DNA from 2 places in the Streptomyces sp. NPDC088400 genome. Region 2 is predicted to be linked to the other one. Evidence: riboswitches for the same ligand, from Rfam matches in the RefSeq annotation. Region 2 holds a riboswitch; the other holds the start of a gene.
What was found. A riboswitch is a leader RNA that binds a small molecule or an ion and turns the genes downstream of it on or off. The one in region 2 is predicted to bind cobalamin.
Positions count from the first base shown of each region.

Region 1: it holds a riboswitch for cobalamin, as region 2 does, so the genes downstream of both, ACIQD6_RS04120 (ABC transporter substrate-binding protein) here and ACIQD6_RS25210 (cobalamin biosynthesis protein) in region 2, are expected to answer to the same signal.

Region 1 is NZ_JBIVMZ010000001.1:903,892-911,259, reverse strand. It holds gene ACIQD6_RS04130 (ABC transporter ATP-binding protein) at 1-54, opposite strand, end outside; gene ACIQD6_RS04125 (FecCD family ABC transporter permease) at 51-1,097, opposite strand; gene ACIQD6_RS04120 (ABC transporter substrate-binding protein) at 1,244-2,368, opposite strand; cobalamin riboswitch at 2,434-2,620, opposite strand; gene ACIQD6_RS04115 (DNA-binding response regulator) at 2,719-3,375, shown strand; gene ACIQD6_RS04110 (LysR substrate-binding domain-containing protein) at 3,453-4,304, opposite strand; gene ACIQD6_RS04105 (MBL fold metallo-hydrolase) at 4,387-5,304, shown strand; gene ACIQD6_RS04100 (hypothetical protein) at 5,324-6,691, opposite strand; gene ACIQD6_RS04095 (sensor histidine kinase) at 6,684-7,368, opposite strand, start outside.
Region 2 is NZ_JBIVMZ010000010.1:240,479-247,846, forward strand. It holds gene ACIQD6_RS25200 (putative cobaltochelatase) at 1-2,030, opposite strand, end outside; gene ACIQD6_RS25205 (cobyric acid synthase) at 2,206-3,750, opposite strand; gene ACIQD6_RS25210 (cobalamin biosynthesis protein) at 3,747-4,829, opposite strand; cobalamin riboswitch at 4,864-5,009, opposite strand; gene ACIQD6_RS25215 (hypothetical protein) at 5,197-5,448, opposite strand; gene ACIQD6_RS25220 (anion permease) at 5,461-6,744, opposite strand; gene ACIQD6_RS25225 (class II aldolase/adducin family protein) at 6,935-7,368, shown strand, end outside.

The DNA.
Region 1 (7,368 bases), on a different contig from region 2:
ACCCGTACCTGTACCTGTACCTGTACTCGTCTCTGTGTTCGCGGTCCGCTTCATTGGATTCTCCGGCCGCGGTACAGGACCAGGACGAACGCCGGTACGCCGATCAACGAGGTCACCACACCCACCGGCACCTCCTGCGGGTCGAGCACCGTACGGGCCAGGGTGTCGACCCAGACCAGGAACACCGCCCCGGTCAGCGCGGTGACCGGCAGCAGCCGGCCGTGGCCGGGACCGGCCAGCGCGCGGGCGGCGTGCGGCAGTACGAGGCCGACGAAGCCGATGGCCCCGGCCGAGCTGACCAGCGCCGCCGTCAGCAGCGCCGTCACGCACAGCAGCACCACACGGGTACGGGCCACGGAGACGCCCAGCGTCGCCGCCGCGTCCTGGCCGAACGCGAACGCGTCGAGCGTCCGCGCGTACCCGAGACACACCAGCAGCGCCACCGCGAGCACCGCGAGGCAGACCCACACGTCGGTCCACCCGGCGCCGCTGAGCGATCCGAGCAGCCAGAACAGCACCCCGCGCGTGGTCTCCGCGTCCGCCGCCGTCATCACGATGAAGGAGGTCATGGCCGAGAAGAGCTGCATGGCGGCGACTCCGGAGAGCACCACCCGGTCCACCGTGCCGCCGAGCGTATGACTGAGCAGCAGCACGAGCGCGAACGAGCACAGGGCTCCGAGGAACGCGCCGCCCGAGATGGACAGCGCCCCGCCGCCGACGCCGAGCACGACGACCACGACCGCGCCGGTCGAGGCCCCTGAGGAGACGCCCAGGACGAAGGGGTCGGCGAGCGGGTTGCGGAGCAGGGACTGCATCACCGCCCCGCACACGGCGAGTCCGGCGCCGCAGACGGCGGCGAGCAGGGTGCGGGGCAGCCGTAGGTTCCAGACGATCCCGTCCCGGATCGGTGTGAGGCCGGAATCCCCCCAGCCGATATGGGTGGCCACCACGGACCAGACGTCGCCGACGCGGATGTTCGCGGGGCCGATGGTGATCGCGACGGCGACGGAGAGGAACAGCGCGGCGATCCCGCCGGCCCAGAGGAGGCCGTGCCGCAACCGGCGTATGCCTGAGGCGCGTACACCCGTGCCGCGTATGCCTGATCCGCGTACGCCTGAGCCGCGTACGCCTGAGCCGCGTACGTCCGGATCAGGTACGTCCGGATCAGGTCCGTCCGCACCTCGTGCCTCGGGGGCCGCCGGAACCCCCGTGGCCTCCCGGGACCGCTCCGTACGTTCGACCGTCACTTCGCGGGCGCGATCTCGCGCAGCTTCGCCGCGACCTTCTCGACGCCCTCGACCGTTCGGATGGTCGGGTTCATGGCCTGGCCACTGAGCAGGACGTAGCGCTTGTGCTTGACGGCGTCCATGTTCTGGGTGGCCGGATTGGACTCCAGGAACTCGATCTTCTTCTCGGCGGTCTCGGCCGTCTCCGACTTACGGGTGAGGTCGCCGATCACCAGAACGCTCGGGTTACGGTCCGCGACCGTCTCCCAGTTGATCTGGGGCCACTCCTCGTGGTTGTCGTCGAAGACGTTCTTCGCCCCGACGGCGTTGGTGATGATGCCGGGAGCGCCGCAGCAGCCGCCCATGTACGGCGACTCGGAGTTGGCGAACCAGTAGAGGAGGGTGGGCTTTCCGGCCTTCTCGCCGTCCGCGGCCTTCTCGTCCGTCCCGCCCTTCGCGGCATCGATCCCGGCCGTGGCCTTCGCCATCCGGCTCTTGAGCCCGGCGACCACCTTCTCGCCCCGCTCCTCGACACCGAAGACCTTGGCCAGGTCGCGTACCTCGCCGTAGACGTCGTCCATGCTGAGCGGCGTCGAACGGGCTCCGTCGCCGTCGCCGCTGTTGTCCTTGGTGCAGTCGGACGGGGAGACGTACGTGGGTACGCCCAGATCCTCGAACTGCGGGCGCGTGGCCACACCGCCCTTGCCCAGCGTCGATTCGAAAGACGAGGCCACGAAGTCGGGCTCGGTGTCCAGGACCTTCTCGAAGGAGGGGGCGTTGTCCGCCAGCCGCTTCACGCGGGCGTTGGGCTTCTCCAGCCCCTTCATCAGCGGGTCGGTCCAGGTGGCGGTGCCCACCATCCGGTCGGCGAGACCGAGGGAGAGCATGATCTCCGTCGTGCCCTGGTTGAGCGAGACGGCACGGCTGGGCGCCACGTCGACCCGTACCTTCTGTCCGCAGTTGTCGAGGGTGCGGGGATATCCGGCGGCGTCACTGCCCGACGTGGACGCGTCGGACGTGGACGCGTCGTCGGAGGAGCCCCCGCCGCCGCAGGCCGTCAGGAGCAGTGCCCCGGCGAGAAAAAGGGTGGCGTGACGGACGGTGGCACGGGTGCGGGTGCGGGCGGAGCGCGCGATCGGCACGGAAGTTCCTCTGCGTCGAGGGCCCATGCGCGGAGCCCGGTCGTACGGTGCTCCCCCGCCACAGGTCGAGGACGGAGGCCGCCAGCAGGTCTTCGGACTCGGGATCCCCCGGACGAGACGCCTTCCCGGACAACTCAGCTGTCCAGTGGCCGATGCCACGCCCGTCACCCTTACCGCTGCGCGTCAGTTCCGGATTTCCACCGGATTCCCTGACCCACGTACATGGGTTCGACTGGCCTCGGCAAGCTATCACAGGAGATTTTCCAGCCAGATTCGCCCTCGGCCAGGTCCGCCGGAGCACCGGTCGAAGGGGCTATTTGTCAGGCAGGGCCCAGGAGGGACCATGGGGCATGCCGGAAAACGAACCAGTGAGCGTCGCGCTGATCGACGACCATCCCGTCGTCCTCGCCGGGATCGAGTCCTGGTACGCCGCGTCACAGCGGCCGATCACGGTGACGGCCAAGGGGCCCGGCCTCTCCGTGGCCATGTGCGGGGCCGGCCGGGACGCGGATGTGGTGGTGCTGGACCTTCAGCTCTCCCACGGGGTGCCCGCCTACCCCGAGTTGAAGCAACTGGTCGCGCAGGAACGGCAAGTGATCGTCTACACGATGCAGGACAGTCAGGAGACCGCGCTGACCTGCCTGGATCTGGGGGCGTTCACGTACCTGACGAAGGCCGAGGGGGAGAATCACCTCATGGCGGCCACGCTGGCGGCGGCCGACTGCCGTCCCTACACACCACCGGCGCTGGCCGGTGCTTTCGGCAGCGACGCGAGGAAGGGCCGGCCCGCGCTGACTCCGCGTGAGGTGGAGGTGCTCCTGGAGTGGTTCCAGTCGGAGTCCAAGGCCATGGTCGGGGAGAGCCTGGGCCTCTCCGTCCGTACGGTGAACACCTACCTGGAGCGCGTACGGATCAAGTACGCCAACGCGGGGCGGCCGGCGACGACGAAGGCGAATCTGGTCGCGCGGGCCATTCAGGACGGACTGACGTCGCTGGACGAGCTGTAGAGGTACCGGCCCGCGAGTTGGGGAGGCACGGCCCAGGCCGAGCCGTGCGGTCGCCGACCACGACGGCCGCGAGGCGCTCAGTCGCGGTACGCGGCCGTCGCGATCCGGACGAACGACCGGATCAGCGGGTTCGCGTCACCCTCGTTCCACGCCGCCACCACGCGGCTCGGCGCCATGTCGCTCAGTGGAACCGCGGTCAGCTCCTCCGGTGAGTCGTGCGTGAGCGGGGTCATCCCGACCGTGCCGTTCCAGAGCACGGCCTGCCGGCACTCCTGGACGACACGTACCACCGGACCCTCGCGAGGTTCGCCCCCGTTCCAGTACGACTGCCAGACCGGGTCGGTGCCGTCCGGGAACCGGAACCATCTCCGGTCGGCCAGATCGGCCAGCTTCAGGCGGTCGCGGCCGGCCAGCGGATCGTCGGCGCGCAGCACCGCGCCCACCGGGTCGGCGCGCAACTCGTGCACCGTCAGGCCGGTCTCGTCGAACGGCCCGCGGGTCAGGGCGACATCGACCAGTCCCGCGCGCAGCCCGCAGGTCGGATCGGTCAGGTCGGTCTCGCGGACACGGACCTCGACGCCCGGATGCCGCCGGCGGTACGCGGCGGCCAGCCGCGTCGCACCCCGGTCGGAACCGTCGCCCAGGATGCCGACGGTGATGTTCGCGGCGCCGGCCGCCGCGGCCACCCGCACGCGCACCCGGTCGGCCCGGCCGAGCAGCGTACGCGCCTCGTCCAGCAGCGCCGTCCCGGCGGGAGTGAGCGTGACGCCCGCGGCGGAGCGCTGCAGCAGCCCGGCACCGACGTCGCTCTCCAGTTGCTTGATCGCCCGGCTCAGCGGTGGCTGGCTCATGTGCAGCCGGGCGGCGGCCCGGCCGAAGTGGAGTTCCTCGGCGACGGCCACGAAATAGCGCAGCGTGCGTAATTCCATGACCAGCGACGATACCCGTACGGTATCGACGCCACCTGAAGAGTCTTGGACGGCTGCGGTGACCCGGCAGTGGAATCGGCGTATGAACGACGCACTGGACGCACTGATCGTGGACGAACCGGTGACCGATCCCGCCGTGCGGGTCGGCGACGCCGAGGAGATCGCCGCCGGCCTGCTGGTGATCCCGAACCGCCGGATCGATCTGGTACCCAACATCGGCATCATCGGCGGCACTCGGGCCGTACTGGTCGTCGAGACAGGTATCGGCACCGACAACGCCGAGCAGGTCCTCGCCTTCGCCTCCGAGGTGGCGAAGGGCCGTCGCCTGTACCTGACCACGACGCACTTCCACCCCGAGCACGCCTTCGGCGCGCAGGCGTTCGCCGGCCGGGCCACCTACCTGGTCAACCGCGCACAGGCGGAGGACCTGAAGACGAAGGGGCCGGGCTACCTGGAGATGTTCCGGGGCTTCGGCGGGCCGATCGCCCAGCGCCTGGAGGGCGTACGGATACCCACTCCCGATGTGGTCTACGACGACGCGTACGACCTGGACCTCGGCGGCCGGACCGTACGGCTGCGGCCCACCGGCCGGGGCCACACGAAGGGCGACCAGGTGGTCGACGTGCCGGACGCCGGCGTGCTGTTCACCGGGGATCTGGCCGAGACCGGGCAGTTCGCCATCTTCCCGTGGTTCCCGCCGTACGACACGGACGTCTCCGGCCTGCGCTGGCTGACGGTGATGGACCGGCTGGCCGCCGCAGCGCCCCGGGTGGTGGTTCCCGGCCACGGCGACCTGGGCGGCCCGCAGGTGCTCACCGACGTCCGCGACTACCTGCGTGAGCTGCGAGACGAGACCTGGCGGCGGCGCGACTCCGCGATGGGCGAGGACGAGATCGTCGCCGAGGTCCGGGCGGTGCTGGTCGAGCGGCATCCCGAGTGGGCCGGCCAGGAGTGGATCGAGCGGGGCGTCGGGTGCCTGTGCACCGAGCACGCCGCGTGAACCCTCTCGGCATGAACTCCTAAGCCTGGGCCCGGGATTGGTCCTGAGGCTGGGTACGGGCCCGGGCCCGGGTCTGCGCCTGGGGTTCTCTGCGCGGCTCGCCCAGGGGACCGCTCTCCACGTGAAGCGCGTAGGACGCCTCGACCAGGAGCCGTCCCTCGCTCCGGACCGTACGCACCCGGATGCCGGGCTCGGCGGGCTCCGGGATGTCCGTCCCGGGCGCGTCGGTCACCACGCTCACCCGCACCAGCCCGCCGCCGCGCACGACGGTGGCGCGTGCGCTGTGCCGCGCCGTCGCGAGCGCGGCCAGTACGGGCTCGGTCAGCGCGCGGCGCAGGTGCCGGGGCACCGGGGCCGACGCTCCCCGCACGGCGAGCTGCACATCGACGCCGTGGCGTTCGGCGACACCGATACCGGCCCGGAGTTCATGGATCAACGGGTCGGCCGCGTGGTCCCGTTCGGCGAACAGCCGACGCAGCCGGGCGGCTTCGAAGGCGCTCCGGCGCCGGACCCGCTCGTCCCCCGGTTCGAGCGACCCGTCGGCCAGCCCGGTGAGCAGCGGTAGCACCGAGCGGCCCAGATCGCGGTAGCGCGACCGCTGGTCGGCGTGGACCTGCGCGGAGACCGCGGCCTCGGTACGTACCCGCTCCTGCTCGCGCGCCGTGGCACCGGCCGTCGCCGCGCAGTCCCGCAGCAGCCTCGCCATCACCGCCGCGGCGATCTGGAACGCGCAGATGGCCAGGGCGCTGACGGCCATCCCCGCCGCGACCTGGCGTGACGGAGTCCCGGCGAGCAGCAACTGTACGAGCGTGACCGCGACATGGCCGCCGACGAAGAGCAGCGTCGCGTTCAGCCCGGCGTCGAACAGCAGCAGGACCCCGAACCAGCCGATCTCCAGGAACGTCCAGTGCGGGGTCGCGAGGAAGTACGTGCTCGGCAGCTGGCTCGTGGCGACGACCGCCACCGCCAGCGCGGCGACCAGTCCCGTCACCACCCACCACCGTGGCCTGCGACGGCCGGCCGCTCCGAGGAGCGCGTCCACCACGATGACGAGTGTCAGCAGTCCGAACGCGGTGAGCTGCACCCAGGCGTGCCGGTAATTGCCGAGGTTGGCGAGGAGGGCGGGCAGCGCGAGTGCGAAGTGGATCACCGAGAGGATGATCAGTCCGGCCAGCCGCAGCGCGCCGCGCATGCTGTCGGCGATCCGGTCGGTCGTCGGATCGGATCGCCCGCCCGCATCTTTGTCCCCACCCGATTCCCCGCCCGTTTTCCTGCCCGTTTCCCTGCCCACTCCCCCGTCCGTCGGGGCCGTCGGGGCCCTCAGGGCCCTCGGGTCTGTCGCGTCCCTCGGGTCGTTCGACGCACCGTGCCCCCGCGCGTCAGACATGCGGCCACTCCAGCCGTACGGCCGTGCCCCGCCGGAGCCCGGAGTCGATCGTGGCTCTGCCGCCGACGGCGGCCATGCGCTCGACCACCGAGCGCGCCAGCCCCCGGCAGTGCGGCGGCACCTGGGCCGTATCGAAACCGACGCCGCCGTCACTGATGGTGACGGTGATGGTGTCGCCCTCCCGGCGCGCCGTCACGGTCGCCGAGTCGACGCCCGCGTGCCGGGCCACATTGCGCAGCGCCTCTCCCAGGCTCCCCCGGATCGCCACGGCGGCCGGCCGCCACATCAGGCCGAGCGAGCCGTCGAACTCGGCTCGTACGGACAGGAGATGGTCGCCGATCTCCGCGCGCAGCTCCTGGGCCACATCCGTCTCACCGGATGTCACCCGCTCCGAGGCCAGGCGCCGCAGGTCCTTGCCCGCCTGAGTACGCAGTATGTGCGGATGGATGGACCGGCCGTGGGCCGAGACCATCAGCAGCGTCGCGCAGGCGGTGTCGTGCAGCGTCGCCAAGTGCTCGCGCTCCGCCGACCGCTGCGCCTGCGCCACCTCGTGCCGTCGCCGTGCGGCCGCGGTCTCGGCGCCGACGGCGTCGGCGGTTCTGCTGGCGCGCAGGACCAGTTGGTACATGCCCTGGGAGAGCGCGGTCTGCACCAGCAGCCAACTCACGTTCGGCAGC
Region 2 (7,368 bases):
TCGTCGAGCGTGATCGCGGTGCCTTCCAGATCGGTGGCGAGGGAACCGGCCAGGCCGAGCCGTACCGGCCCCGACTCGCAGTCCACGACCACCGAGGCCGTCCCGTCCGCCGCGTGCAGCCGCGCCGCCCGTGAGGCGAGCGCCACCGGATCGGGGCCGCCCGTCGCCCGCCCGTCCGTCACCACGACCAGCAGAGGCCGGCGCGCGGGATCGCGCATCCGCTCCACCCGCAGGACGTCATGGGCCTTGAGCAGCCCGGCGGCGAGCGGGGTGCGTCCGCCCGTCGGCAACGATTCGAGCCGGGTCGCCGCCGCGTCCACCGACGAGGTCGGCGGCAGTGCGACCTCCGCCTCCTGCCGCCGGAAGGTGACCAGGCCGACCTTGTCGCGCCGCTGGTACGCGTCCAGCAGCAGCGAGAGCACCGCGCCCTTCACGGCGCTCATCCGCCGCCGGGCCGCCATCGACCCGGACGCGTCGACCACGAACAGCACGAGGTTCCCCTCGCGCCCCTCCCGGGTCGCCTGCCGCAGATCGTCCTTACGGATCATGAGCCCCGGGCCGCTGCGCCCACGTGCCCGCTGGTGGGGAGCCGCCGCTTGCACCGTCGCCGCGAGATGCAGCTTGGTGAGGGAGCCTCTGGGCTGCCGGGATCCCGTCGTCCTGCCGTGGTCGGTACGGGCCCGGGAGCGGCGCCCGGCCGCGCCCTCGCCCAGCCCCGGCACGCTCAGCGTCTTCGTACGGAACGGCTCGGAGGCCCGTACGGCGGACTGCTCACCGGCGCCGGGGCGCTGAGGCTGCTCGCCCTCGGGCCGCGGTTCCGGCTCCGCTTCCGAGGGCGCGTCGTCCCGCCCGGACGAGGGCTCCTGCGGTGTGTCGGAGTCGTTGGAGCTGTCGGATCCGTCGGAGGCGCTGGAGTCGTCGGGCCCGTTCCGCGGCGGCTGACCGCCACCGCCCCCGCCTCCGTCGGGGCCGTCGGGATCGGTGTCGTCGTCCCCGTCGCCCCCGCCGTTCTCGTCCTCGCCGCCGAACTCCTCCAGCGTGTCGTCCAGCTTGTCCTCGTCCAGCCCCGGCGCGTCGAACGGATTACGGCGCCGCCGGTGCGGCAGCGCGAGCAGCGCGGCCTGCCGCACATCCTCGGCGAGCACGTCCGTACGTCCCGCCCACGCGGCCAACGCCGTGGCCGTCCTCGCCATCACGATGTCCGCGCGCATCCCGTCCACCTCGAACGCGGCACAGGTCGCGGCGATCTGCCGCAGCGCGGCGTCCCCGAGCCGCACCTGGGGCAGCAACGCCCGTGCGGCGACGATCCGTTCGCGCAGCGAGGTCTCCTCGTCGGCCCACCGCGCGGCGAAACCCGCCGGATCGTCGTCGTACGCGAGCCGCCGCCGTACGACCTCCACCCGCTGATCGGGCTCCCGGGAGGCCGCGACCTCCACTGTGAGCCCGAAGCGGTCCAGCAACTGCGGCCGCAGCTCGCCCTCTTCGGGGTTCATCGTCCCGACGAGCAGGAAGCGCGCGGCATGCCGTACGGAGACGCCCTCGCGCTCGACGTACGAGGCGCCCATGGCGGCCGCGTCCAGCAGCAGGTCGATCAAGTGGTCGTGCAGCAGGTTGACTTCGTCGACGTACAGCACGCCCCGGTGCGCGCCGGCGAGCAGACCCGGCTCGAAGGCCTTCACGCCCTCCGAGAGCGCACGCTCGATGTCCAACGCCCCGACGAGCCGGTCCTCGGACGCGCCGACGGGCAGTTCGACCATCCGGGCGGGCCGGGATATGCCGGGCGCGGTCTCGTGCGGTCCGTCCGGGCACTGCGGATCGGGCGCGACGGGATCACAGCTGAACCGGCAGCCCGCGACGACCGCCAGCTCGGGCAGCAGCGCCGAGAGAGCCCGTACGGCCGTGGACTTCGCCGTGCCCTTCTCGCCCCGCACAAGGACGCCGCCGACCGCCGGACTGACCGCGTTGAGCAGCAGACCGAGGCGCAGATCGTCCATCCCCACCACGGCGGTGAACGGATAAGGGGTGCTCATATGCTGATCGCTCCTTCGAGTGGCTCTCGTACGGCGGCACGTGGCTCTCGTACGGCGGCACGTGGCTCTCGTACGGCGGCGCGGGTACAGAAGCCGGTGGTTGTGCGAGTGAGGCTGGTGGGGCGGCCGGTGTTCGTGCGTGCGCTGCGACCGGTGGTCCTGGCACTCCCTCTGGTCATGGCGCTCCCGGCGGAATGAAGGGCATCCCGGCCGGCGCCCCCTCCTCGATCAGCCGCAACAGCGCGTCCGTGTCCGCGTGCTCCTCGACGAGGTCGCCGAGGAGGTCGAGCTGTTCCTCCCGCAGAGCGCCGAAGCTGGTGTCGGGCGCCGGTACGAAACGCCGGCCGCCCGCCCGCGCCACCTCCGTCAGGAACCGCCGCCGGAACGCGTCGCTCTCCAGCGCCCCGTGCCAGTGCGTGCCCTGGACGGCTCCGACCCGGCAGCCGTCCAGCGCCCGACCGCGCCCGTCGGAGACGAACGCCTCGCCGCCCCGCACATCCGCGACGCCATGATGGATCTCGTACCCCTCGACGGGTGCCCCGAGCGCCACGCCGACCGGCCTGGCCAGGGTCTTCTCCCGTTCGAACCGGATCCGTACGGGCAGCAGCCCGAGCCCGGACACGGCCCCCGCGCGGGACTCCACCTCGTCGTCGATGTGCTCGCCGAGGATCTGGTAGCCGCCGCAGATCCCCAGGACGGGACGCCCCTCGGCGGCCCGCCGGGCGATCGCGTCGGCGAGCCCGCGCTCCCGCAGCCACGCCAGCGCCTTCACCGTGCCGCGCGTGCCCGGCACGATCACCAGATCCGCGTCGGCCAGCTCCTCGGCCCGGTCCACGAACCGCACCACGACCCCGGGCTCCGCCGCCAGCGCGTCCACATCGGTGAAGTTCGACATCAGCGGTACGGCGCAGACCGCGATCCGCAGCACGTCCTCGCCGTACGGGGGAGCCACCAGGGACTCGCGTACGGCGCCGCGCATCGAGACCCGCAGCCCGTCCTCCTCGTCGATGCCCAGCCCGTGCCGCCACGGCAGCACGCCCAGCGTGGACCGGCCCGTCAGCCCGCGGAGCATCTCCAGGCCCGGCTCCAGCAGCGACACATCGCCCCGGAACTTGTTGACGAGATAGCCCGCGATCAGATCCTGGTCCTCGGGGCTCAGCAGCGCGGTCGTCCCGAAGAACGAGGCGAAGACCCCGCCGCGGTCGATGTCCCCGACCACGACCACCGGCAGCCGCGCGGCCCGCGCGATGCCCATGTTCACGATGTCGGTACGGCGCAGATTGATCTCGGCCGGACTGCCCGCCCCCTCACAGATCACCGCGTCATACGTGCCCCGTAGCTCCTCCAGGCATTCCAGGACAGGCCCGAGCAGGGCTTCCTGCCGGCCGCCGTGGTAGCCCTTGGCACTCAACTCGCCCACCGGCCGCCCCATCAGCACCACTTGGCTGCTGCGGTCGCTGCCCGGCTTGAGCAGAACGGGATTCATCAGCGCGGTCGGCTCCACCCGGCACGCCTGGGCCTGCATCGCCTGCGCCCGCCCGATCTCCGCGCCTTCGCGTGTCACGAACGAGTTCAGGGACATGTTCTGCCCCTTGAAGGGCGCCACCTTCACGCCCCGGCGCACGAGCCAGCGGCAGATCCCCGCCGTGACCACGCTCTTGCCCGCGTCGGAGGTGGTCCCGGCTATCAGCAGCCCGCCGCCGCGCCTGCCCCGGCTCATCCCCGCACCTTTCCGGCCGATGTTCCGGCCGATGTCCTGGCTGAAGTCCTGTGCCGCAGAGCGCCGTACGCGAACCGCCCCGCGAAACGTCCCACGACGCACACCGCGAGCGCGAGGGCGTTCACCCGGCCCGACAGGCGCACGGCCCGCTCGATGTCCGCGACCTCGACGGGCCGCCCCGCCTCGTTCAGTACGGGCCGGTGCTCCACCCGCCCGCCGTACGCGAGCGTCCCCCCGAGCCGTACGCCCAGCGCCCCGGCGAACGACGCTTCCACCGGGCCCGCGTTGGGGCTCGGATGCGTACGGGCGTCCTGCCGCAGCGCACGCAGCGCGCCGCGAGGATCGCCGCCCGCCACGACGGCCAGCGCCGCGGTCAGCCGGGCCCCGGGCCAGCCGGCGACATCGTCCAGCCGGGCCGAGGCCCAGCCGAACCGGAGGTACGTGGGCGACCGGTGCCCCACCATCGCGTCCAGGGTGTTCACCGCGCGGAACCCCACCAGACCCGGTACTCCCGCGACCGCTCCCCACACCAGCGCGCCCACGACCGCGTCGGAGGTGTTCTCGGCGACGGACTCCACGACGGCCCGCGCGATCTGGGGTCCGTCGAGTGCCTGCGGGTCGCGCCCGCACAGATGAGGCAGTCGTTCCCTGGCCGCGTCGATGTCCCCGGCGGCGAGTGCCCCGCCGATGGCGCGGGCCTCCCGGCCCAGCGTGGTGCCGCCGACGACGGCCCAGGTGGCGGCGGCGGTCAGTGCCATGGATGTGACGGAAGAGGCCGACGTGAAGGAAGGGACAGAGCCGATGGAGCCGGTACGACGGCTCCGTACCCCCTGTATCCCCCGTACTCCTCGGGCCGCGAGCGCCGCGATTCCGGCGGCGCCACCGGCGCACACGGCGGTGTGCAGCGCGCCCCACCCGCGGTGGTCGCGCCACAGTGTCCGCTCAACAGCCCCCGCGGCCCTGCCGAACGCGGCGACCGGATGCCCCCGGCGCGGATCGCCGAACAGCCGGTCGCCCAGGAGGCCGAGGGTGGCGCCGTAAGCGAAGACCCGATCGGCGGCCGAACCGCAGCCAGGCATGGCGAATGGTGTCCTCACTCAGGGTCCGCGCCCTGGCTCGACGTGACGCGGCGGCAAGAGTTCCTGGCTCCTGGAGACGTGGCTCGCAGTGACAGTGGCGGGACCGCGCCGGATTCGCACCGGCTTCCTCTTTCATGCCGCCGTGTATGGCCTCGGCAGTCCACCACGGTGCGCGAACACCCGTCAACTCCTCCCTGACCTGCGACGGGACAGTGTGCCGAGCCCCACATGACGCGCGACACCACCCGTTCTCCGCGCTCCGGCGAGGGCTCTTCGAAAAAGCCGGTCCCGGCGCACCCGAAGTGCGCCGGGACCGGCTGGTGTTGTCTCAGGGGACTGGTGTTGTCTCAGGGGGAGGTGGCGGAGGTCAGGCCACGATCATGTAGATGCCGTACGCCACGGCCGCCGCGCACAGCGCGAAGCAGGCGTACGCGCCCGCGCGCGCCAGAGCCACGGAGCCGCCCGCGCGTACGGAGTCGCCCGCGCCCTGCGCAGCCGTTCCCACGGTCTCCTGCTTGGCGAGGCCCACGATGCCCAGGGTGAACAGGCCCACGAGGCCGACCGTGGCCAGCAGGCTGACGCCGAAGACGGAACCGAGGGCCGCCCAGTCGATGTTCATGCGGTTCTTCCCTTACACCGAGGCGGTTCGCGCCGGCTCGCCGGCGGGGCCCGCGGGGGCCTGGATGGTGGTGGAGAGGTCCTGGGCGGCTGTGCCGGCCGTGACGGGCGGCGGGGAGACGGCCGCGACAGCGGTGGTCACGACATCGGCCGGCTCGGGGATCCCGGAGTCCGGTCCCGTTCCGTCCGTCCCGGTCTCGCCCGGCGTGACGTTCGTGTGGTCGACCGGACGGCGGCGCGACGCGAGCCAGATGGCGGCGGAGAACGCGACGAGCAGTACGGCGACGACCGCGATGCCCCAGGTGCCCTGGCCGGTCAGGAACTCCGCGCCGGCGGCGACCAGGCCGGCGGCGGGCAGCGTCAGGCACCAGGCGACGAACATCCGGGTGGCGGTGGACCACCGGACCACCCCGCCCTTGCGCCCCAGGCCCGCGCCCATCACGGCGCCGGAGCAGGACTGGGTCGTGGAGAGCGAGAAGCCCAGGTGGGAGGAGGCCAGGATGACCGTCGCGGCGCTGGTCTGGGCGGCGAAGCCCTGCTGCGGCCGGAGGTCGGTGAGCCCGCTGCCCATGGTGCGGATGATGCGCCAGCCGCCCAGGTACGTACCGAGCGCGATCGCCATGCCGGCGGAGACGATGACCCACAGCGGCGGGTTGGAGCCGGGGGACAGCACGCCGCCGGTGACCAGCGCGAGGGTGATGACGCCCATGGTCTTCTGCGCGTCGTTGGTGCCGTGGGCGAGCGAGACGAGACCGGCGGAGGCGATCTGTCCGGCGCGGTAGCCCTTGGCGGTCGCCTTGTCGTCCGTACGGCGGCCGATCCGGTAGGTCAGCCGGGTGGCGAGGAGCGCGGCGAGACCGGCGACGACCGGCGCGGCGAGCGCGGGGATCAGAACCTTGGTGATGACGACTCCGCCGTTGACCCCGGAGGTGCCGACGGACATCAGAGTGGCGCCGATGAGTCCGCCGAAGAGTGCGTGGGAGGAGCTCGACGGCAGGCCGAGCAGCCAGGTGAAGAGGTTCCAGAGGATGGCGCCGACGAGCGCCGCGAAGATCACTTCTGTCTGGATGCCCTGTTCGTTGATGAGTCCGCCGGAGATCGTCTTGGCGACCTCCACGGACAGGAACGCGCCGACGAGATTCAGGACGGCCGACATGGCCACCGCTGTCTTGGGCTTCAGGGCGCCGGTCGAGATGGTCGTCGCCATCGCGTTGGCGGTGTCGTGGAAACCGTTCGTGAAATCGAACACGAGAGCTGTCACGATCACAATCGCGAGCAGCAGGGTGATGTGTTCCATTTACCCAGGCAATCGTTGGACGTCAGTGGCCTTGGTGAACGTAAGGAGTCAGGGTGAACGGAAGGTGAACTCAGCAGGACTTCGGGGTGACCCTAATGGAGTGTCCTCGGCGGGCCCGTGACCACCGCCGGATCGAGGCCGACTGGCGCCGGGGGAGCGCTCGTTCGGCGCAGCCTGACAGGATTTCAGTATGACGAATCAGCAGCGGCAGGAAGCACTCGGACAGGCCTGGCAGGACGTGGTGTCCACGGCCCGCAGAACGGCGTCGGAAGGCCTTGTCGTCGGCACCTCGGGCAATGTCTCGGTACGGGTCGGCGACCTGGTCCTGGTCACACCGAGCGGGGTGCCGTACGAGCGGCTCGGCCCCGAGGACGCGATAGCCGTCGACCTCGAAGGTCAACAGGTCCTCGGCGAACTCACCCCCACCAGCGAGCTGCCCATGCACCTCGCCGTCTACCGCGCCACCTCCGCGACCGCCGTGGTCCACACCCACGCGGTCCACGCCACCGCCGTCTCCACCCTCGTCCCCGAACTGCCCCTGATCCACTACATGTCGGCGGCCTTCGGCGGCGCCGTCCGGGTCGCTCCGTACGCGCTGTACGGCACGGACGAACTGGCCGCCAA